One region of the Bacillus cereus group sp. N8 genome, then DNA from elsewhere that is predicted to be linked to it. Evidence: riboswitches for the same ligand, from Rfam matches in the RefSeq annotation. Region 1 holds a riboswitch; each other region holds the start of a gene.

Region 1 (8,341 bases):
AATATCTAACTTATGCTCCTTTTTAAATTGCTCTAAGAAAGCGATATGCTGGAATGAGTTTAGTTCAATATCTCCATCAGCTAACGCCTTATTTGGCGTTGTGTAATCAGAGAACTCAACTAGTTTAATTTTAATCCCTTCTTTTTCAGCTTTTTTCTTCAAAATTTCCCAAGCGTCTCCATCTGTTCCAGTTACACCGACGCGAACTACCTTCTCTTTCGCTCCTGCACCTGTATCTCCACCTGAGCAGCCGCTTAAAGCTGTAATTCCTACGATTGCTGATAATGCAAATGCTAAAATTTTCTTCATTTTCTTTTCCCCTCTTCCTTTTTATGATCTGCGTAAAAAGACTTTTGCAAAGTAGTTTCCTAAATTTTGAGCTATTTGTACGAGAATAATAAGTAAAACAACCGTTACGAACATAACTGACGTATCAAAACGTTGATAACCATATGTCATTGCTAAGTCACCAAGACCGCCACCACCGACAAGCCCAGCAACTGCAGAAAATTCAATTAAACCAACTGTCATAAACGTAACACCTAAGATTAATGGCGCTAACGCTTCTGGCACAAGAATTTCAAAAACAATTCTAATTGGTGAAGCTCCCATTGCTTGCGCTGCTTCAATTACCCCTTTCGGAACAGAAACAAGATTTGTTTCAACCATTCTAGCAATACCAATTGATGCAACTAACGTCATTGGGAAGATTGCTGCTGCTGTTCCAATCGTCGTTCCGATAACACTTCTTGTTAGTGGGCTTAAAGCTACTAAAAAGATAATGAATGGAACCGGACGAATTGTATTAATTATGATATTAAGAATAGAAAAGACCCATTTATTTTCTAAAAAGTTTCCTTTCCTTGTTACATATAATAGTAAACCTAGAGGTATACCAAGAATTGTAGCAAATATAAGAGTTACAATTACCATTAAGAGGGTATCCCCCGTCGCATCTAATATGCGGGGCCAAAATATACTCCAATCAACTCGCATGAGCTTCTACCTCCTTCAGCTGCACTTGCAGTCTTAGATGTTGTAACGCTTTTTGAATTTCCTTCTGTTCACCTTGCAATTCTACAAGAAGATTTCCAAATAGCACATTTTGAAGTTCAATAATATTTCCGTACAATACATTTACATCGACGCTATAGTTCTTCGCGATATAAGATAGTACTGGCTGCCCTGTCTCCTCACCAGTAAATGTTAAGCGATAAATTTGTCCACCATTTTGAATTTTCGCTAGAACACTGTCTGGTAAGTGATCATTAATAACAGAACGTACAAAGTTTTGAGTTGTTTTTGTTTTTGGTTGTGTGAAAACGTCAAATAGTTTTCCTTCTTCAATAACTTTCCCCTTCTCCATTACAGCTACACGGTGACAAATTTCTTTCACTACGTGCATTTCATGTGTAATAAGTAGAATCGTTAAATTATATTCTCGATTTACTTTCTTTAATAAGTTCAGAATTTCTGTCGTTGTTTCTGGATCTAAAGCTGATGTTGCCTCATCACATATGAGAATATCCGGTGATGTCGCCAGTGCTCTTGCAATCCCAACGCGCTGTTTTTGTCCGCCTGATAACTGCTCTGGATAATAGTTTGCTTTATCTTCTAAACCAACAAATTTTAGTAATTCAGTTACTCTTTCTTTTATTTCATTCTTTGGCAATTTCGCTAACTTTAATGGATATGCAATATTTCCAAACACTGTTCTTGAATTAAATAAATTAAAACTTTGAAAAATCATCCCAATTCTTTGTCTTAATTTCCGTAATTCTTTCGTCGATAATGATGTAATATCTTTATCATCTATTGAAATCGTTCCCGCAGTTGGTCTCTCTAGCATGTTTACTAGACGTAATAACGTACTCTTTCCAGCACCACTAAATCCGATAATGCCAAAAATTTCGCCCTTTTCAACTGATAGCGTTACATCCTCCACTGCATGAACAGATTGCCCACCTGATTCATATACTTTACTTACATTGTTAAAAGAAATCATTTTCTTCCCTCCTATATGCTGTAAAACTTAAAGTAGAGCTTTCGAGGTAAAATAAAAAGTGCTCCCCTTCTTATCACTTGTAAAAGATAAGAAGGAGAGCACTTATATGTACTCGTTCACATCTTCTCATCTTCCAAGCTTACTTTAAGCTTGCTGGAATTAGCACGGTATTAAAAAATCCGTTGCTGAGGTATCGTAGGGCCAGTCCCTCCACCTCTCTGGATAAGAGTGTATCGATTTAATTATCATTTAATTAATTCTCATTATAGAACTCAGAATAATAAGAGTCAATACATTTTTCGGAAAAATATTAATTATTTCTCTATTAAAATTTTTAAATAAAAATTCACAATACAATGTTATGTTAAATTCTCCTCACTCATATTTTTTAAAAGGAGAATCCTCTCTATGAATTGAATAACATTATTTGAATATGAAACTCGGAGGAAGATGAATATATGAAAACAGCCCTTTTGCTCGTCGATATTCAAAATGACTATTTTCCAAATGGAAAGATGGAATTACGTAATCCAGTAGAAGCAAGTGAATATGCTAATCAGCTACTGCAACATTTTAGAATAAGAAACGAACCTATTTTTCATATCCAGCATGTAGCTATAAAAGATAACGCTACTTTTTTCCTACCCAATACAGAAGGTGTCCATATTCACGAAAATGTCCGTCCACTTAGAGAGGAAACCGTTATCCTTAAACATTATCCAAATAGCTTCCGAGAAACTAATCTTCTAGAACGATTACAACATTCAGGAATTGAGCACGTCGTAATATGCGGGATGATGACCCATATGTGTATTGATGCTACGGTAAGGGCTGCTTTTGATTTTGGCTTTCACTGTACCCTAATACACGATGCTTGTGCTACAAAAGATCTTTCATTTAAGAATGCTACTATACCAGCTGTTTATATTCATAATACAATTTTGGCGAGTTTGAATAATATATATGCTGAAATACTTAGCACAAAAGAGTTTGTACAACGAAAAAAATCCTTTTGAAAATTCAAAAGGATTTTTTTCGACTATATCATAGTATATTTACCATCTATTTATGCCCTATTTTTAAGAATTCATATTATATCTATAACAACCTTACTAATTATTTACATTGATACATTATCATTTTTACTATCTTTTGATTGAGTCCAATTTTTCCATAAAAATTGAATATTACATGTACGAGAAGCTTCCTTAAAGCTCATTCCTGTTAATGGATAACATGTGATTTTCATACTTGCAAAAATTATAATTGCTATCATTGTTATAGCCGTAATTATTATGAAAGCAGCCAGTAACATCCAAATTGATTGTGCTGGCCAAAGATTTAATTTATTCCCAATATATACAACTACTAAATTATGCATTAAATACACACCAAATGAAAAAGCAGATAAAACTTGTATTCCCTTAAACATAAATGGCTTCATTGAGTAATTCCTAAAATATTCTTTTACTAATAAGAAGATTGAACCTGAAAGTATTACTTCGAATACTCTAACATACGCCTTGAAATCCTCAGAGTACTCTCCGATTTTAACCGTTTCATACCAAGTACCCAATATAATTAGAAGTGTATCTATAACAATTATGGATAGTAACAACCTTTTTGATACCTTCTTCTCATACGTCATTAAATAATAACCTAAGAGGAAATACCCTATATATCCACCTAAAAAGTTCATATCAAAATTAGGATACAACGTGAATATTGGTTTTAATTTATTTGGAACTAGTACTGCAATTGTTGGCAATAGCGAACTTACTATAAACCAAAGAATTAACATGTACTTTATAAGCTCTTTACTTAAAGCATCTACCATTTTCTTTAAAAGAGGAGAAAGAATATACAAAGGAATAATGGCATACATAAACCAAAGGTGTACTGTCGCCGCTTGATTCGGTATGTATAAAATACTCTTAATAACATTTGTTATTTGTATCGGTCTTGGCGTAAAATATAACACGGCAATAATTGACCATATAATAAATGGTACAATTAATTTTGGCAAACGTTCTGTATAAGCTATTTTAAGCGATGTCGTTTTACTACTCCTCATTAACATCGCACCAGAAATCATAAAGAAGATAGGCACACTTGTACTAAATACAGTTGTCAGTGCATTCGTTATATGCCAAGTACCTGAACCGATATTCCCCCGTAAGCTTCCTGCAGCAGTATGAAGAAATACTACCGCAAACATCGAAAATACACGTAGTACGTCAACATATTCAACGTAATTCTTTTTCACCCCATTATTCATCTAACAATCGTCCCTTCCCACAGAATATTTTTTCTAACCATTTTCGTCTTTTCCAAAAGTACAAATCCATTATGTCGGAATATAATTAATGTTAAAACAAAAATGAAAACCTAAAATCTTGATATTCGACTATAAAACACTGAGTATACTATATAAAATTTTAACAATAAATTCAATTTTTTTCTTATATATTTAATATTATCCAAGTTAACTACTTAAATAGAGATTTTTTCTTCCATCTAACTGTTGAATATTCTTAAGACAAGACTCTTAATCTATATCAATAAAAAAAACACTCCTTTCAGTGAGCAAAACCGAAAGGAGTGTTCTCTTGTCTAACCATAGATTTTCTTTCAAATTGTATTATACAGGAAATTCTCAAAATGAATACTAAAAAATATGACTAATAAGTCAATTTTTCTCGCTATTTTGTTTCTATTTACATGTTTATCCCACTATTAATAGGGTTTAACTAATTCCAAAGAACAAATAGTAATATTTGGTAATATTTTCTTAATTAAAATTAACTAGCTTCTATTATAGAGAATTTCTCAAAAAGAAAAGATCTTCACAATCTGTGAAGATCTTTCCTACTATTTCTTATAAAGTTTCAGAAGTAGTTTTTGCTTGCATGTGAAGTGCTAAGTAATCAGGGCCACCAGCTTTAGAGTCTGTACCAGACATGTTAAAGCCACCGAATGGTTGGTAACCTACGATTGCACCAGTACATCCACGGTTGAAGTATAAGTTACCAACGTGGAAGTCTTCACGTGCTTTTTCAATGTGGTCACGGTTGTTAGTAACAACTGCTCCTGTTAAACCGTATTCTGTATTGTTTGCAATTGCAAGTGCATGATCAAAGTCTTTTGCTTTACAGAATGCTACTACTGGTCCGAAGATTTCTTCTTTCATTAAGCGAGCATCTTCTGCAACGTCAGCAACGATTGTCGGTTGGATGAACCAGCCTTTAGAATCGTCTCCTTCGCCACCAGCTAGAATTCTACCTTCTTCTTTACCAATTGCAACATAGCTCATTACTTTATCGAATGCAGCTTGGTCATTAACAGGACCCATGTTTGTACCTAATACAGCTGGGTTAGCAACTGTTAATTCTTTTGTTAATTCAACTGCACGATTTAATACGTGATCGTATACATCTTCGTGGATTACTGCACGAGAACATGCAGAACATTTTTGTCCTGAGAATCCGAATGCTGATGCAACGATAGATTTAGCTGCTAATTCAAGATCTGCTTCTTTATCAACAACGATTGTATCTTTACCGCCCATTTCAGCGATAACACGTTTTAACCAAATTTGGCCTGGGTTTACTTTCGCTGCACGCTCATAAATACGGATACCTACATCACGAGATCCAGTGAAGCTTACGAAACGTGTACGAGGGTGATCTACTAAGTAGTCACCAACTTCAGAACCATTACCTGGAACGAAGTTTACTACGCCAGCTGGTAAACCAGCTTCTTCTAATACTTCCATAAATTTCGCTGCTACTACAGGAGTTGTACTAGCTGGTTTTAGTAATACTGTGTTACCAGAAACTAAAGCAGCTGTTGTCATACCTGCCATAATTGCGAATGGGAAGTTCCAAGGAGAAATGATAACACCTACTCCTAATGGAATGTAAGAGAAACGATTATATTCAATTGGACGGCTTTCTACTGGAATACCGTCTTTTAATTTTAACATTTGACGAGCATAATATTCCATAAAGTCGATTGCTTCTGCTGTATCAGCATCTGCCTCATTCCATGGTTTACCTGCTTCTTTTACAAGGATAGCAGAGAACTCATGTTTTCTACGACGAACGATTGCTGCAGCACGGAATAAAATGTCTGCACGCATTTCTGGTTTTGACTTTCTCCAAGTTTGGAATGTCGCATCCGCTACTTGCATTGCTTTTTCAGCTAATTCACGGCTTGCTTTTGAAACGCGACCAACAAGTTCCTCTTTATTTGCAGGGTTTACAGAAACAATTTTGTCTTCTGTAGTGATCTTTTCTCCCCCGATAATTAATGGATAGTCTTGTCCAAGATAAGATTCTACTTTCTTTAAACCTTCTTCAAACGCTAATTTGTTAGCCTCTACTGAAAAATCTGTAAATGGCTCATGTTTGTATGCTACTACCATTTTTTTAGCCTCCCCTTAGAAAAACGTTTACATTTTACAACATTATTCTACACGATAATTTAGATTTATTCAAATATTCCTAGACTTATATTTTAAAAATTAATTAATTTTTAAAATATAATAAAAAAAAGAGATTCATACATACGTATGAATCTACAAAATATGAGTATATTCCAAAACATTTTTCCCTATTAATAAAATAGTAACTAATAAAAATAAAGTCCTTACATATCCAACACCTTTTTGAACCGCAAACTTCGATCCAAAATAAGCACCTAAAATCATTGATAACCCCATAATAATACCGTATTCAAAATGAATCACATCTAAAAATAAAAAAGTAATTAAAGATACGATATTACTAACGAAATTCAAAAGTTTTCCAGATGCTGCCGCTTGAATAAAATCCAAACCAATTAATAAAAATGCAAAAATTAAAAAGGATCCTGTCCCAGGTCCAAAAAATCCGTCGTAAAACCCTATCATTAAAATAACAAAGAAAAACATTAATGTTTTCCCTTTTGTCATCTTTTTATAGGTAGATGCACTTCCCCAATCTTTTTTCGCAATAATATAAATGGCAATAAAAACCAACATTACGAGTACTAGTGGACGCAAAATATCAGGTGGAATAAACTTTACCACTAAAGCACCTGCGACTGCTCCAACAATAGTTAATGGGATTAACTTTCCTACAATTCGAAAATCAACCTTACCTGATCGAATAAAATAAATTGTACTCGTAAGCGTCCCCATCGTTGCAGCTAATTTATTTGTTGCAATTGCCGAAGCTGGTGATAAACCAACAAACATAAGTGCAGGAAGCGAAATTAACCCTCCTCCTCCAACAACCGAATCAATAAAAGCAGCTAAAAACCCGAATGCAATTAATAAAATAATGACTTGAAAGCTTAGTTCTTCCATGATTTTACCCCTTACCCCTTTATTTGTAACATTTAAAATTATAACAAAATTTTTCAAGAAAAAAAGCTGTTCCTTTATAGAAACAGCTTTCATCTTTAATCTAAAATTTTCACAAGTGGTTCATCTTGCTTCGCTTCACGTATAATAATTGCTTCTGGGCGTTCCACTGATTTAATTGTTACTTGTACTTTCATATAATTCGGGAAGTATTCCATAACAAGTCCAGCTACATATTGTGTAAAACCAATGACTTCAGCTTTCCCATTGAATTGGACAGGAATATCGAGCTTCATTTCTTTTAATTCATCATCTCTATACATTCCAGTACCAATAATAGCTGTATAATCGCCTTGGAAATACTCACTTAATTTTGATTTAAAGTTTGACACCCTTGCAAGGTCTTCACGTTTATTATCCGCTTTTGCTTGTTCAGACGGGAACAAATAATATTTTTCATTGATCGGCTTCCAATCCTCAACCGTTTCACTGCCTTTTTCTACCTTAGCATAAGAAACAAAATTCCCTGGCACAAGCGAAGACTGTGGACCTTGACGATAAATTGCAAATGTAACCGGAATATTTTTTATTTCAGGCTTTTTTTGCTGCATTACTTTCAAGATTTCTTGTGCCATTTTTTTCCCTTCAGCTAACATTTTTTCTTGCTCGATTTTAGCCTCACGCGGATAACCATGCTCTTCCTCGTAATAATGAACCGAATTCATCGCTAATCCAACTACAACACCATCAGGCTGAGTACCTTTATCACCATTTTGTAAGTAATAGTCATGTTCTAAAATATTTGAGATATACATTGGATTTTTTGTATTTTTTACTTCTAACGATTCTGATCCTTCACCTAAGGTAGGATTCAACCCTATATTTGGAAATTTAACCGCATCTTTTTTCAACTTATCCTCTAGCTCTTTTTGCTCAGCATCTGTACGCTTTCTTTTCACAAGCATTTGAATCGTTTGTGTGTCTAAAAA
Region 2 (8,341 bases), on a different contig from region 1:
CTTTTAACTTTTCACTTCCTTTATAATTTGGATCTTCAAACTTTGGAAGAGGATTCATTAACGATTCAATACCAGGCTGTTTATTTTGATGTTGCGCTGGCATTGTTAAAAAGTTTTTTTGCTGCGGCATAACTTTCTTCAACTCCTTTTCCCTTATAATGTGCACAATGATAAAAACTACTTACACATTAAAAAACCGCAATTCACACTCATTGATAAGGTTAATATTCGAATTTAAGACATAAAATATGAATTGTTCTAAAGTTTTTATGCAAAACTATTGCAAAATAGATAAAAAACGAATATTATATATAACTGTTGTGAAAATTATTCGTAAAAAGAAAGGATGTTTATATGTTTAACCTTTCAAAACATAAAACTTCTATTAAAACTGAAATTATGGCAGGTATTATTACCTTTTTAACAATGGCATATATCATTGTCGTAAACCCTGTCATCCTTGGGGATGCAGGCGTTCCATTTGAACAAGCATTTACAGCTACTATTATCGCCGCTGTTGTCGGAACATTATTTATGGCAATCTTTACAAACTTACCAATCGCAATTGCACCAGGTATGGGATTAAATGCTTACTTCTCTTACTCTGTTGTAAAAGCTCATGAAGGCATGACTTTCGCAATTGCATTCTCTGCTGTATTCGTAGCAGGTATGATTTTAATTTTGTTATCATTCACATCTTTCCGTACGAAATTAATGGAAGTAATTCCTGAAAACTTAAAACATGCACTTACTGCTGGTATTGGTCTTTTTATTGCTTTTATCGGTTTGCGCTTAACAGGAATTGTTACAAAAAATGATGCCAACTTAGTTGGGCTTGGCGATCTTCACTCTGCCCCAGTTCTACTAGCATTAGCTGGCCTTGGAATTACAATTATCCTTATGTCTTTAAATATAAACGGGGCACTGTTTATCGGAATGTTACTAACTGGTATTATCGCTTATTTCACAGGGCAATTAACGTTCTCAAATGGCGTTACATCAATGCCTGGATTACCAGAAGGAATTATCGTTTCAAATCCAATTACTGCTGTATCTGATGTAATTAACTACGGATTATACGGCGTTGTGTTCTCATTCTTCCTCGTTACACTATTTGATACAACAGGAACATTACTTGGTGTAGCACAACAAGGCGGATTTATGAAAGACGGAAAGCTTCCAAAAGCAGGACGAGCTCTTCTATCTGACTCATTCTCAGCAACAATTGGAGCTATGTTCGGAACAACACCATCAACAGCTTACATTGAATCATCTGCTGGTGTTGCAGCTGGTGGCCGTACTGGTTTAACAACTGTTACAGTAGCTGTTCTGTTTGCATTAGCAGCATTCTTCGGGCCGTTAGTGAGCGCTGTTTCTGGCGTTTCAGCTATTACAGCACCATCATTAATTATCGTTGGTAGTCTTATGATGGGTTCAGTTCGCCACATCGATTGGGATACGTTCGATGAAGCATTCCCAGCATTTTTAGTAATCTTAAGCATGCCACTTACATCAAGTATTTCAACAGGTATTGCACTTGGATTTATTTCATACCCACTTATGAAAATGGCAAAAGGACAATTCCGTGCTGTTCACCCACTTGTGTATTTATTCGGAATCTTGTTCGCTTATCAATTAGTTTTCTTACCACATTAAAATCCCTCTTCCTGAGGGATTTTTTTTATAAATACTGTTTGACAACACCATTTATTTGTGAAATAATTCAAAATAGTTAAATATTCGATGTCTTATCAAGAGCAGGTGGAGGGATGAGCCCTACGAAGCCCGGCAACCGACCCATTTATGGGCACGGTGCTAATTCTTACAACACATTGTGTTGAAAGATAAGAGTAATATGATAAGACGTCTTTTCTATATGAAAAGACGTTTTTTATTTTCACTCCCTCCTCTCTCTTCTTAGTTTAGGAGGGATTTTTTCATGAAAAAATTATGTTCCATCGTACTTATTTTTCTCTTATTTACATTAACAGCGTGTACAAATGAACAAGATGCTATCTCTTCACAAAAGCAAGAAACTGTGAAAAAGGCGACTACAACGGTAGAAAACCACTTACAAACAGAAGTTCCAAGCCAAATGAAGAAGCCATTAAAAATCGCATTAATTATGCAAATGTCCATCGGAACTTTTTCCTCTCAATATATTGAGGGCGTCAAAAAACAAGTCGAGCTATTTGGCGGCAGTGTACAAGTCTACAACTCTGATAACGATTTAGCAAAAATGGCGGCAAATTTAGATACTGCTATTAATTCAAAAGTGGATGGTATTTTAATTGATCACGGCCGCTCTGAAGCACTAAAACCTGGAGTAGAAAAAGCATTACAGGCGAATATTCCCGTAGTTGCGTTTGATAACGATCTACGCTTGCCAGGTGTGACAATTATTGATCAAGATGACTATAGTCTTGCATGGAAATCATTAAAAACGTTAGCGGAAGATTTGAATGGACAAGGAAATATCGCAGTCGTATGGGTTGGCGGATTTGCTCCAATGGAACGTCGCAATGTTATCATTGATGCCTTTTATAAACGTTATCCAAATATAAAAGAAATTGCGCGATTCGGTACTGCAAGTAATAACACACCGCTTGATACACAAACACAAGTAGAAGCCTTACTAAAAAAATATCCGAAAAAAGGAGATTTACAAGCTATTTTCGCTTCATGGGATGAGTTCGCTAAAGGAGCTGTTAAAGCACTTGAACAAGCTGGTCGTACAGATATAAAAGTATATGGCATTGACTTAAGTAATGAAGATTTACAACTCATGCAAAAAGAAAACTCACCTTGGGCTGCTACAGCTGCAACTGATCCAGCTGAAGTAGGTAAAGTTCAAGTGCGATTCTTATACAAAAAAATTGCCGGTGAACAAACGCCAGATATTTATTCACTAGAACCTTATTTAGTAAAGAAAAGTAGTTTACCAAAAGAAAATATAACAATGGATCAATTATCAAAACATATAAACGGTTGGGGAGACTCAAAAGATGCATATTCTCCTTGGATGAAAAAATTAGAGAAGGAGAAAAAATGATGACATTCTCTCTTCAAAACATTACACATTCTTATCATGTAGCTACACCTGTTTTAGAAGATGTTTCTATTCATATTCAAAAAGGAAAAGTGCACGCTTTACTAGGAATGAATGGTGCGGGAAAAAGTACTTTACTAAAAATAGCAACTGGTGAAATTCAACCAGTTGCTGGCGATATAAAAATTGATAATCAGTCTGTTTCCTTCACTTCACCACGCGATGCAAAAAAGCACGGTATTTCTTTCGTAACACAAGAAGTAGATCACGGACTTATTCCCGGATTATCTGTATTAGAAAATGTACTAATTGATCATTTAGCAATGCAAAATAAAGTACTATTTTCAAGGTCAAAATTAGTTGCACTCGCTAAACAACATTTGCAAATTGTACAAGTAGATTTAAATGTTTCAGAAGATGTTTCAAACTGCTCATTACATGAAAAACAATTACTTCTTATCGCAAGAGCCCTATCTAACAATACAAATTATCTTTTATTAGATGAGCCTACTTCTTCTCTTGGACCAAAAGAAGTTGAATCCTTTGGGAAACTATTAAAAGACTTAACATCAAAAGGAATTGGCATCCTCCTAGTTTCTCATCGTTTATCAGAGATTCGAAATTTCGCGGATGATGTAACTGTACTACATAACGGTAAAGTTGCCCTTTCTCAAGCCATTACAACGATTACAGATCAACAAATTGTTGAAGCAATGACTGGAAAACAACTTACACTCCCTATTAATACAGCACCAAAAATCGGGAGCGAGGAAATATTTAAAGTACAAGAGCTTCAATTACACGAAGATCATTCTCCCCTTTCTCTTACAATACGAAAAGGAGAAACTGTTGTGATATACGGATTAATTGGAAGTGGAAAAACAACACTTGCTGAAACTTTATTTGGTGCTCGTCATACTTATCACGCAGAAATAGATGATCACAACATAACAATTAAAACACCGCGAGATGCGATTAAAGCGAAAATCGCACTTGTACCAGAAGAAAGAAGAAAACAAGGTGTATTTCTTTCGGAAGATATTATAAGTCACACTAATTTACACCAATCAGGTTGGAGACGAAAACAAACCGAATTAAATAATGCTACTACGGCAATTTCTTCTTTCAGCATTTCACCCAATGACCCAAAAGCCTTTATTCATTCACTTAGCGGTGGAAATCAACAAAAAGTCTCAATTGCAAAATGGAATGGATTCAAACCTAATCTATTTCTTTTGGACGAGCCAACTAAAGGTGTAGACATAGCTGCGAAACAAGATATTTTTCAATTCATTCGCAACATTACAGAAAACGGGAGTTCCGTAATTTATTTCACAGGAGAACAAGATGAAGCACTACATATCGCTGATCGCATTCTTATACTGGCAAACGGAGAATTTGTAGGTGAGTACTTGCCGAATGACCTATCTCCTGAACAGCTTTTACATTTATCTGAAGGGAGCTTTTCCATTGAATCTCGTTCATAAAACTAAAACTAAGAAACTATATTTACCTACTCATCTTTTTTATCAATTTAGTACAGTTGCTATTATTATAGGTGTTACAATTTTTTTCTCTATCGTCAATGATTCTTTTTTAACATACAACAATATTAGTGATATTTTACGATCTATTTCCATTGTGACATTACTAGCAATCGGCGTTACCTTTACATTAATTGTAGATGGGTTTGATTTATCAGTCGGCTCTACCGCTAGTTTAGCAACAATTGCCGCCGCTTCTTGTCTCGTTTTATATCGACAAGAACTATTAGTCACACTCCTTGTTCCTATTCTGTGCGGGTTATTAGTTGGATTATTAAATGCACTACTCGTTATCCGAATTAAACTACCAGATTTACTAGCTACACTAAGTATCATGTATATCGTGAATGGACTACACTTAACATTTTCAAAAGGATCTTCAATATATGAAGGAATGTCGGGTGCCACAGGACATTTTATTCCATCTTTTTTATTTATCGGTCAAGGTTCCATTTTAGGAATTCCAGTCCCTGTCATTATCATGCTTATCGTCGTTTTAATTGCACATCTATTTTTAGAAAAAACAACGTACGGTCGTTTCTTTTATATGACGGGTGGGAATCGAGAAGCTGCTAGACTAGCCGGTATCCCTACTGATCGTTACCGTGTATACGCTTATATGATTAGCGGTTTACTCGCCTCTGTCGGCGGGATTATTCTATGTAGCCGCGTTGGAACAGGGCAAGTTGCAGCTGGTGCCCCATTATTAATGGATGCAGTTGCAGCTGCCTATATCGGTTATGCAATGTTCGGTGCCAAGAAACCAAATATAGTCGGAACATTCCTCGGCTCGGTATTAATCGGAATTATATTAAATGGCCTCACAATGATGAACGTTCCTTATTATGCACAGGATATTATTAAAGGCAGTATTTTGATTACAGCTTTAGCCTTTTCGTTTATTAAAAAGAAGCGTAAATAAAAAAGGCTGCGGAGAACTTCTTCTCCACAGCCTAATTATTATTTTTGCAAGAACGCCTGTAAATCTGCAAATTTTCTCTTTGCATCTTCATAGCCTTGCTCATATAAACTTTGCAATTTTGCCTTATCTTTTTCCATACGATCTACTTGAAGAGGCACTTCTGGTCTAATGACGAATAAATTACCCGCTTGCTCTTCTTTTTCAATGTAGTGAAGTGTTTCATTATACACTTCATAACGATTCAGCATCGCATTAACAAGGTTCGGATATTTTTTATAAGCTTTCGCTGCAACCCAACCAAATTTTGATTTTTTCTTCGCATAACCATGATTTCTCGTCAAAATAACGACTGATTTTTCAAACCCATCTCCCTGTGCTTTACGAACTGGAATCGGATCTGAAATCCCGCCATCTAACAGTTGCTTACCACGGTAATTTACTGCTGGTGCAATGAAAGGCAATGAACTAGACGCTTGCAATAAATTTAACGCATCATCATTCGTTCCCTCTTTTTCAAAATAAACGGGTTGTCCTGTTTCACAATCTGTTGTTCCTACAAGGAAACGCTCTGGACTATTAAAGTATGTGTCAAAATCAAATGGGACATGTTTTTCTGGAATTTCATGAAAGATGAAATCCATATCAAATAATTGACGCTTTTTCCATAAGTTTTTATACGATAAATATTGCGGATGTGATGCATAATCAATATTTACTGTCTTATTTCTATTCCTTTGTCTGGAAAGATACGACGCTGCATGGCAAGCACCAGCTGATACACCGATTACATATGGAAAATATAAATCTTGTTCCATAAAGTATTCTAATATCCCGCCAGTATATACACCGCGCATACCGCCGCCTTCCAATACTAAACCCGTATTTTCAAGCATGTTACTCTCTCCTCTTTCTCTATATATTGACTCTTTAATTATTCACTATGTTAAGTATCTTTTTCTATTATATATGAGTTCTTTCAGAAACTATATTCAAAAGGCTTGAAATGGAGGGATTTTTTCTTTTCCTAGGAGTAACACCAGAACCACATAAAAAATACCGGCATCCTTCCCATGAAGAATACCGGTACTTCTTATTTATCCCACTATTTGCGGGCAGTAAGACTTCCACCTCAAAATTCAGCTGAAGCGAAGAAGTTAGGTCTGCTAATCAGTGGGGGATGAACAAAACCCCCACTAATTAAAGTTTCACTTTATCACCCATACAAAACCGCATGAAATACGCCTAACAGTAAGTATTGACCCTCTATATAATCATCATAATATACATTCATCTCGATGTAATACATATCTTCCTCAAGACGAATATTCCAATCTGCGATTACATAGCCCTTTCGTAATAACTTTCCGATCCCAAGTGAAGTTTTGTGAACAACATATTCTTCTGTCTTATATGTAAAGGTAAATATTCTTCAATCACCTCTAGTTGTTACACAGCTCATACCTGACATCACATCACTCTGAGAAACTATGTATATACATATATTTAATTAATGTATTATCACACATGAATGACCTTAGTATAGTAGCGCTATTTTTGCTTCGCGAACTCCCTCATAATAGAATAACTATCCTTTTATTATTTTTTTCTTGACTTAGAGTTCACTCTAATCATTATAATCAACTCATAGTTCATTCACAATAATATCAATTGGATAAAATTCAGGAGGGATTGGACAAGCTAAAATCAAAAGTGACTGACCTTAACGCAGACCTGGATGTTGTCATTCAAACCTTTGATTTATCTGTTACTACAATTGTACATTAAGGTACAATTCAAATAAAAATCAACGATTTCCTGTACATTAAGAAGTCAGTGATTCTTGTTATTTTTGCCTTATTTTACTTTCTCTTAATAGTCGTAAAGCTTCTCTAATATATTTAGTGCATATAAAAAAGACCGACCATAAAATCAGCAAATTAGCAAATAAAACAGGATGGGAGTCAGTTATTATGGAGCAATCAAATAAAGCGTTTAGCCAGGCATTAGTAAAATCGTTAAGAGGAGAACGAGGACATCTTCCCATCAAGAATGCTTTGTCGGATATAGACGTGGCGCTTGCGGGAAAGCGCAGAGAGGAACTACCTTATTCTATTTATCAATTAGTGAAACACATGACCTACTGGCAAGATTTTCTCTTATTATCCGCTCAGGGGAAGAAGCCTGCATTGCCTGCCCATGTAAAAGAGAGCTGGCCTGAAGAAGAATGGCCTGCCAGTGAGGAAGAGTGACAACAGAGTATTCAGTATTTTCTTCAAGGGATTGAGCAGGCATGTACGATTGCCCAAACTGTTCAATTAGACCAGACATTGGAGGAATGGCCTGGTGAAACCCCTGGCGGTGTTCTACGCAATATTGCATCTCACAACTCCTACCATTTAGGAGAAATTGTGCTGATTCGCAGATTATTTAGTGCTTGGCCACCGCCAACAGGCGGATATCCGGTCTAAACAAGGATAAGGTTCCATCCCATGCCCATCAACTTAAGACATATTTTTATACAAAATATGGTCTTTTCATGTAGTGTTTTATTATCGTTTATAGATGTTATAAAAGTAGGCTATCAAATAAACCCTGACGGATTTGAATTTTTTTACTATGCTACCTAATGAGTAGAAGTAGTATACTCATACACAACACCTTAGAGACTTCCCGAAAGGAGGTCTCTATTTTAAGCTCTTTGATCAGCAACAATATGAATATCAATATACTTCGTTTCTCTCATAATTTCATTTACAATAGAACCTTTTCGTATTTCTTCCCACCGTGTTCTCGCCGATTGCCCGAGTAAAACTTGTGTCACTTGTA
Region 3 (8,341 bases), on a different contig from region 1:
CCAGTTACGAAATGGATATAATCCACAAATTCTTAAAGCTTTTTCGACTCTTGTCTCAATCTCATCTTTAGAAACCTTTTTTAATTTTAATGAATATGAAACCTCTTCTAAAACAGTAGGCTGTGTAATCATTTGATTTGGATTTTGCATAACGTAAGAAATAACTTCCCCGCGTTTACGAATAGACCAAGAATTTATATTTTCTCCATCGAATGTTATTCTCCCATTCTTTGTTTTATTTATTCCTATAAGAGTATGAGCTAATGTCGATTTCCCTGCTCCATTATGACCCAATAACGCTACTATTTCTCCCTCTCCTATTGAAAGGTTGATATCTTCTAAGGCTGTATGTTTGTTATTGTACGTAAATGATAAATTTTCTATCTTGCATAAAGCTTTTTTAATATATTTGTTTTTTGATGAAACTTGCTTCTGCATCCAGTTCTTTAATAGGCTATGAACGCCTGCATTACGAAGATTTTCAATTGGAAATACCCTAACATTATTACTGTCAAAATTTAATTTCTTTAGCGCCTCTATATAAATAGGTTCTCTTAGTCCGATATTTGGTAATATATTAGAATTTAAAATACTATCCGGTGAACCAATGGCAATAACTTCCCCCTCGTCTATTAAAATAATTTTATCTAAATCAAGGTTTAAAATTTCTTCTATTCGATGTTCAATAATTACAATTGTTTTATTATATTTCTCATGTATATTTTTAATGAGTTCTATTGTATTCAAACTACATGCAGGATCCAAATTAGCTAACGGTTCATCAAATAATAATATATCTGCATTTGTCGTTAGCAGACCTGCAAGAGAGACTGTCTGTTTTTGACCTCCTGATAATTCATGTGGACTTTGTGTATGAAAGTCCTGCATGCTTACCTTGTTTAAAGAATCCGTAACAATCTTTCTCATTTCTATTTGATTTACACAATCGTTTTCTAATGCAAATGCTACATCCTCTTCGACAGTAAGACCTATAAATTGTGAATCTTGATCTTGTAATATTGTCCCTACGTGTTTACTCTGCTCAAAAACACTACCTTTTCTCGGGTCCTTTCCAGCTATTAAAATGTTACCGGTACTTATCCCTTCGTAAGAAAATGGGATTAGCCCATTTATACAATGCGCTAATGTTGACTTACCTGAACCACTTCGTCCAGCGATAAGTACCTTTTCCCCAGGATATATTTGAAATGTAATATTTTTTAAAGTAGGCTGCGTGGCATGCCTATATTGAAAGGTAAATTGTTCAAAAGAAATAATTGGTTGCATGTATTCATCCCTACTTTTCAATTTTTAAATGTGTATGTTTCTTATTTGATTTCGCTAAGCCGATCGTGATTGGTAAGCCAAGAACTAAAAATACGATAACGTCTGCAATTGTTGCGCCTAGTACTTGTATAACTATTTTGTCAAACGGTTCTCCCATCACAATAATATCGAATGCCCCAGCAAATATAATAGCAATGACAATACCAATTAACCCTGCAATTGCAAAATAAGAAATATCACGGTTATTATACGTTCCATGTTTTACACTAAAACCAACTCTTTTTTGTATGAGTCCCATTGCAAAACCAATAATACCTGAACTAATAACCCATCCCCACCAAATACCCCAACCAGCGATCGTATCTGTAACGGTATGACCGATGAGTCCTATTAAAAGTCCTGCTACCGGGCCAAATAACGCTCCAAAAACTGTTAAAATAGCCAATGCGGGTTTAATAAATGTATTCGGTGCGATAGAAAATCCCCAAAGCCCTAATACCCCGTATAAAGCTGCTCCAATTCCAATAGCTACTACTAGCTTTGTCGTTAATTTGTTCATTACAATTCCCCTCTCGTATTATTCAACTTTTAATACTCTATATTTCTTTTGAAAATAAATTATGCATCGACACTTCCTTTCTATACAACAAAAAATGACCTCTTAAATAAGAGGTCATTTTCTTTCACGTACAAGAATCCCCTTATCTTTCAAAAGACACATAATGTCCTCTGCGGAATTAGCACCTTCCTATGTAATTACATAGGGGTTGCTGAGGCTTCATAGGGCCGTTCCCTCTACCTCTCTGGATAAGTATTAATTTATAATTCGTATTATGGCACTAAGAAAGATAAATTTCAACACTTTTCTAATTATTTTTATTTTTTATTAAATAGTGCATTTAAATCATTGTATTCTTATCGGAATTATGAAATAATAAATTCAAAATTGTTACAGGGGGGAATGTATGATGAAAGTAATTGGTTTAATTGGTGGGTTAAGCTGGGAATCTACATCACTATACTATAAACATATTAATACTCTAACAATCTCTCAATACGATCAAAATGCGAAGCTAGTTTTATATAGTATGGATTTTGGAGAAGTAACTACTTTATTACAAAACCATCAATATGAAGAAGTGAAAAACGAATTAGTCACAGTTGCTAAAAAGGTTGAAAAGTCCGGGGCGGAATGTTTACTAATGTGTTCAAATACGGTCCATTTATTTGCTGAGGAAGTAGAACAAGCAATATCAATCCCACTTCTTCATATCGGTGATGTAAGTGCTAAAGAAATGGTAGAACAGAATATAAAACGTATCGGACTATTAGGAACAAAACAAACGATGGAACAAGATTTCTATACATCACGACTAGCAAAATATAACATTGAGACAATTATCCCAAATGACGAAGAAAGAACTTTTATCCATCACGTCATATTAAACGAATTAAGTAGAGGCATTATTTCAGAAACTTCAAGAGAGAAACTAATACAAATTACCAATTCATTAATTCAAAACGGTGCGGAAGGTATATTACTAGGCTGTACTGAAATACCATTGCTTATTTCCCAAAATGACCTTACTGTTCCTGTTTTTGATACTGCTTTTTTACATGCAAATACTGCTGTACAATTTGCTGGATAATAATATAAAAGCATAAAGGTGGATCCTCTATGCTTTTATATTGTCCGAACTATTTATTTAAAAGAGCATCAATAACTGCAATGGCTCTTTTGGAACCACCACACTCTAAAAAACTTTCATTCAGTTTTCGAATGCCATGTCTATACTTTTTATTTGAAAGAACGTCTGTTACCGCCTCTTTTAAAGTTTGCACATTAACATGCTCTTTCAATAATCTATGTGCTGCCTCAAGCTCAGTTAATCTTTGCGCTATCATAGGTTGATCTTTATCATGCGGTATTATCACAAATGGGACATTGTAATAAATTGCATCGTGCACACTATTCATTCCACCATGTGTAATAAAAACATCTGCTTCACTTAATATTTCTGATTGAGGTACGTAAGGGGCTATAATAAAGTTGTCTGGCGCTTGCTTAATTTTTGAAATATCATTTCTATCACCGATCGCCATTACTACAATCCCTTCGAAATTTGAAAAAGCATCAATACAAGTATTAAAAAATGGTTCGAGCCCTTCAAGAAGTGTTCCCATTGAAATATAAATAACTTTCTTTTTTGAAAGCAATTCAAGTGGAAACTTTGCATTTGTTTTGCGCTTTATAATACTCGGTCCAATAAAAACATTGTTTTCTCCGAACGAATCGCTATTAGGCTGAAAATAACGACTTGTATACACGAGACTAATATCTCCCTTATTATGCATAAATTGAAGATTATTTTTGGGCTTTACTCCAAATTCATGTTCCATTTGATACAGTAACTTTTCAGAGAGTTCATCGGGTTGGAATTGTATTTCTGCATTTGGATGAAAAGGCAAGGTTTCCAATAATTCTGGTGGAATTAAAAATATAGGAGAGGAAACTATGCCTGGAACTTGTAAATATTCCTTTACTAACTCTCCGGCACCAAATATATCATAAACTACGAAATCAAAATTTATGCTTTTACATAATTCTTTCGTAATTTCTAATATATATAAAGAAGTTTGAACATGTACATGAAAGAAAGATTTTAATCCATATGAAGTTTCATTATCAATAGAAATCTCCTTTAATAAATCCGGATGAGTATGTACAATAGCCCCCAAAACTTCAAGCCTTTCCTTAAAGTTTTCCGTTGTAATATAGTGTACGTTATCTCCTCTTTCAGTAAAGGCCTTTACTAAACTTAATGTAGGATTTACATGTCCCTCTGCAGGAAAATTAATTATTAAAATATTCAACACGTATTTCTCACTCCTTACAATTCAATGTTCTTATTAATCGTACTGTTATTATTACAAGCAATCTTCCTCTAATAGTCCCAATATGCTTACTACTTTAGGTTGATAAATAATTATCAGTCATCGGAAAAGGCATCTACATAAGTAGATGCCTAACTGTGATAAGGAGTGTTCTCTGAGGTTAGGATAAGCTTTTCTGCTTGTCCTATGCTATCAATATATGAATTATTTTATAAAACGTGAATAGTTAATAGAATTATTTTAACCATTTTATTTGATCAAATGGATAATATACCATTTTCACTTTACCTATTACATGTGACTCATCGATAAGTCCAAGTGTATTCCTACTATCTTTACTATGATTTCGATTATCACCTAATACAAATAATTTATGCGAGGGAACTTTCATTTCTCTAAAGTTTGAAAAATGATTTGATACTTGTGACATATCTAACTGTATATACAACTCATCTCGCTTTTTACCGTTAATATATACCACATCGTTTCTTAATTGTATGTTATCCCCTGGTAATCCAATAATTCGTTTCACGTAGTATGTAGGCTCGTCTTCTTTTTTTATTATTACAACATCACCATGATGAAAAGAAGAAAAATAAGCACTAGCCTTATTAACTAGTATGCGATTATTTTCATTCAAAGTAGGTTGCATCGAAATTCCTTCTACCACACAAAATAAAAATGACTTATTAATAATAATAATTCCTATTATAATTAAAATATACCTACATATTTTTCTCCAATCTTTTAGAATCAATTGCTTCATATATACCTCATTTCTAATCTATTCGTATGTAAAAACGTCTCTAGTTCATATAAATGCCAGAGACGTTTCGTATATTTTAATTCTCCTTAGAGTCATCTATTTTTGGTACTTCGCCAGTTAATCGCTTATTTTTTAAATCAAAATAAGCATCTAAAACTTCTTTTCCAATATCAGAGTTAATACCAGACTTATCATTTATAACCCATGGTACTACAACGGAAAATGCTACTTCTGGATCATCATATGGCGCATATCCTGCTAATGTTAAATTATAGCATTCTCTACGATTGCCTTTCTCATTTCTCCCAATATCACTTTCTCCACCGTATACAGTCTGTGCAGTTCCTGTTTTTCCAGCTGGTTTATAGGGTGCTTTTTGGAACGCCCTTACTCCCGTTCCATCCCCTTCTTGGAATACTTTCCTAAAGCCTTCTTTTACTTGATTGATATATTCTTCTTTCATATCAATTCTATTTAAAACAACGGGTTCTATTGATTGTACTACTTTACCGACCTCATCTTTTTGAACGGTTTGTTCCCTAATTTCTTGAAGAATTTGTGGTTTCATACGATACCCGCCATTTGCAATAGTTGAAATATATTGTGCAAGCTGAAGTGGTGTATACGTATCATACTGACCAATAGAAAAGTCTAATAAGAAACCTGGCTGATTATCTTTTCTCCCAATTTGCCCCGCTGTTTCATTCGGTAAATCAATACCTGTTGGAACACCTAAACCAAATTGTCTGAAATAATATCTCATCTTATCAAAGTATTCTTGTTTAATATCTAGTGAACTGTTCTTTACATAATCCACACCAGCAATTTTTAATGCTGTGTTAAACATATAAACGTTAGAGGAAACTTGTAAAGCTCTTAGGTCATCTATATCTCCAAAATCTTTCCATGACTTTTTCTCCTTAGTTCCTTTAAACTTCATAGGTGCATCATAAAAATGTGTTCCCGGTGTTATAGCTTTTGTTTCAAATCCGGTTAATACTGTAGCACCTTTAACAGTTGATCCAAGCTCGTATGAACTTGTCAGCGTACCTAAAGCGTAATCTTCTACTTCCATTTTCCCATCTTTTTCTACAAGTCTTTTCCCAGCCATCGATAATACTTGGCCGTTTTTCGGATTCATCATTACAACGAAAGCACGGTCTAACATTGATTCTGAACCTTTATATGCCTTTAATATTTTTTCTATACTCTCTTCTACTTTTTTCTGTAATTCCATATCAATTGTTAACGTTAAATTCTTGCCGCTTTTCCCTTCAGAAACTGTCTCCGTTCTAATTGTATTACCTTGTTTATCAGCAATACTTCTTACTTTTTCTTTCGTGCCATGAAGTACATCTTCGTATTGCTGTTCGATGTAACTTTTCCCGACCCGGTCATTCCGGCTATACTCCCGCACTAAATAATAATCTAATCGTTCACGTGGTAATCCCTCATCAGCATTCGAAACATTTCCAAGGACTGAACGGAATAAGCCATCATTTACATAGAGCCGTTCCCAATCAACTGATGCGTCAACCCCAGGGAGATTTGCTAAATTTTCGCTAACCACAGCATATTCCTTTTCACTAACATCTTTTTTTATAATTTGAGGTACCATTTGATAACCTGAAGTCATTTTACTTTTAATAGCTAACACTTCTATGTCTTTTGCTGTTAATTCTTGAAGATTTTTTTCTGTAACTCGCTTTCTTTTTAACTCTTCTATTTTTTTGTCTAACTCTTTTCCGTTAATATCCTTTACTCTAAACTTATCTATTTCTTTTTTAGATACTAAATCTTGAGTAAGTTTTGGATTTAACTGCATCCAAAAATCTTTCTTATCCGTCTCGGTTAACTTATCTATATCTTCTTGCGGCATTTCAATTATTTCTGCAAGTTGTCTTGCAGTTTTTAGCATTTCTTCCGATTTTACACCTTTCACCTTTGTATATGTAATCGTACGTAAAGACTTATTGTCCACCACTGAATTCCCTTCACGGTCATAAATTTTGCCGCGTGGTACTGTAAGACTAACAGTTGCATTCTCTCTTTTTTCTACTTCATTCTTGTATGTTTCTCCATCGAAAATTTGTACTTTACCTAACTGGATTATAATTCCAGAAAATAATAAAAATACGCAAAAGAATAAAATATTTAACCGTATAGGTAGTGCTCTACCACTCTTTTTCTCTTTCTTTTTCACCCTGTCATAATCTCCTCCTTACAACATTTTTAATATTTTTTAGCTCTCTATATTAAAAGTAATGTACAATTTCCACACATTACTTTGTACGTATATTAATATAACGTTTAAAACTTAATAGAAATTAAAACAAATATAAAGAAAAAGTAAAGTTTACTAAATTAAATATAAAAATACCCAAGAACAAAAGCTTAGCTTTGTTCTTGGGTATTAAGTATTTTAGGAGTTAATATTAGAACGTATTGAAATACATCTATCATCACAATTTGATAGAGATTGTTTACTCTGAATTTTCGGCAAGTAAATAGTTACAGTTGTCCCGACGCCAACCTCACTCATTATACTTATTGTTCCTTGATGACTTTCAATAATTTTATAACTTAACATCAATCCAATACCGGTACCCTTTTCTTTCGTACTATAAAAAGGTTCACCTAATCTTTTAATTCTTTCTTCAGGTATTCCTATTCCTTCATCTATTACACTAATAATTACACCATTTTTATGTATTTCTTTTATATGGATTGAAATTTCCCCACCATCTAGCATTGCTTCAATTGAATTTTGCAAAATATTAATAAATACTTGTTTCAATTGATTTTCTGAGCATTCAATGATTATCTCTTTGGAATCTGTAAATAGTTCAACTTGAATATTTGTCATGATTGCTTTTGTATTAATTAGTGATACGACATTTTTAAAAATTTGATAAATATTTTTCTTTTCTGTATTTATTTCATCAGTTTTAGCAATCGACAAAAACTCTTGGAGGATTGCTTCTATTCTTTCTATTTCGGAAAGCATAAGGTCAAAATATTTTTCTTGATCTTCTTTATTAATTTGGAATAACTGTATAAATCCTTTAATTACAGTTAATGGGTTTCTCACTTCATGAGCTACACCGGCTGCTAATTGACCAATTGCCGCAAGTGTATCTGATTTATTTAGCAATTCTTCTGCCTTTTTCCGCTCTGTAATATCACGTACAATAATCATAATTTTATCTTGTAATAATGGTAAACATCTAGCTTCAAAGAAATCGATACTTCCATTAAGTGTTAGAGGATATTCTACAATTACATTCTTTCCTTCTTCTTTCAATTGGCGAATTGCTTCTTGAAATTGCTGCGCTACTGCAGATGGTAATATTTCGTAAAACTTCTTTCCCATAAAAGCTTCTGCGGGTACGT

The links. A riboswitch is a leader RNA that binds a small molecule or an ion and turns the genes downstream of it on or off. The one in region 1 is predicted to bind S-adenosylmethionine.
Region 2: another riboswitch for S-adenosylmethionine. It lies ahead of JDS80_RS22525 (sugar ABC transporter substrate-binding protein); the one in region 1 lies ahead of JDS80_RS13810 (methionine ABC transporter ATP-binding protein).
Region 3: another riboswitch for S-adenosylmethionine. It lies ahead of JDS80_RS23240 (ECF-type riboflavin transporter substrate-binding protein); the one in region 1 lies ahead of JDS80_RS13810 (methionine ABC transporter ATP-binding protein).

The regions. Positions count from the first base shown of each region.
Region 1 covers NZ_JAEHBK010000007.1:206,836-215,176, forward strand. The annotation lists gene JDS80_RS13800 (MetQ/NlpA family ABC transporter substrate-binding protein) at 1-309, opposite strand, end outside; gene JDS80_RS13805 (methionine ABC transporter permease) at 331-996, opposite strand; gene JDS80_RS13810 (methionine ABC transporter ATP-binding protein) at 986-2,005, opposite strand; SAM riboswitch class I at 2,129-2,234, opposite strand; gene JDS80_RS13815 (cysteine hydrolase family protein) at 2,464-3,021, shown strand; gene JDS80_RS13820 (acyltransferase) at 3,126-4,283, opposite strand; gene pruA (L-glutamate gamma-semialdehyde dehydrogenase) at 4,884-6,431, opposite strand; gene JDS80_RS13830 (TSUP family transporter) at 6,585-7,355, opposite strand; gene JDS80_RS13835 (CamS family sex pheromone protein) at 7,451-8,341, opposite strand, start outside.
Region 2 covers NZ_JAEHBK010000020.1:25,381-33,721, reverse strand. The annotation lists gene JDS80_RS22535 (SDR family oxidoreductase) at 1-130, opposite strand, end outside; gene JDS80_RS22530 (NCS2 family permease) at 355-1,656, shown strand; SAM riboswitch class I at 1,746-1,851, shown strand; gene JDS80_RS22525 (sugar ABC transporter substrate-binding protein) at 1,940-3,052, shown strand; gene JDS80_RS22520 (sugar ABC transporter ATP-binding protein) at 3,049-4,536, shown strand; gene JDS80_RS22515 (ABC transporter permease) at 4,520-5,515, shown strand; gene JDS80_RS22510 (patatin-like phospholipase family protein) at 5,554-6,408, opposite strand; partial or broken gene JDS80_RS22505 (tubby C-terminal domain-like protein) at 6,729-6,941, opposite strand; partial or broken gene JDS80_RS22500 (DinB family protein) at 7,486-7,983, shown strand; gene kdpDN (KdpD-like non-kinase potassium sensor) at 8,205-8,341, opposite strand, start outside.
Region 3 covers NZ_JAEHBK010000022.1:27,174-35,514, reverse strand. The annotation lists gene JDS80_RS23245 (ABC transporter ATP-binding protein) at 1-1,287, opposite strand, end outside; gene JDS80_RS23240 (ECF-type riboflavin transporter substrate-binding protein) at 1,298-1,846, opposite strand; SAM riboswitch class I at 1,986-2,101, opposite strand; gene JDS80_RS23235 (aspartate/glutamate racemase family protein) at 2,253-2,936, shown strand; gene JDS80_RS23230 (macrolide family glycosyltransferase) at 2,986-4,164, opposite strand; gene lepB (signal peptidase I) at 4,418-4,948, opposite strand; gene JDS80_RS23220 (peptidoglycan D,D-transpeptidase FtsI family protein) at 5,025-7,151, opposite strand; gene JDS80_RS23215 (PAS domain-containing sensor histidine kinase) at 7,371-8,341, opposite strand, start outside.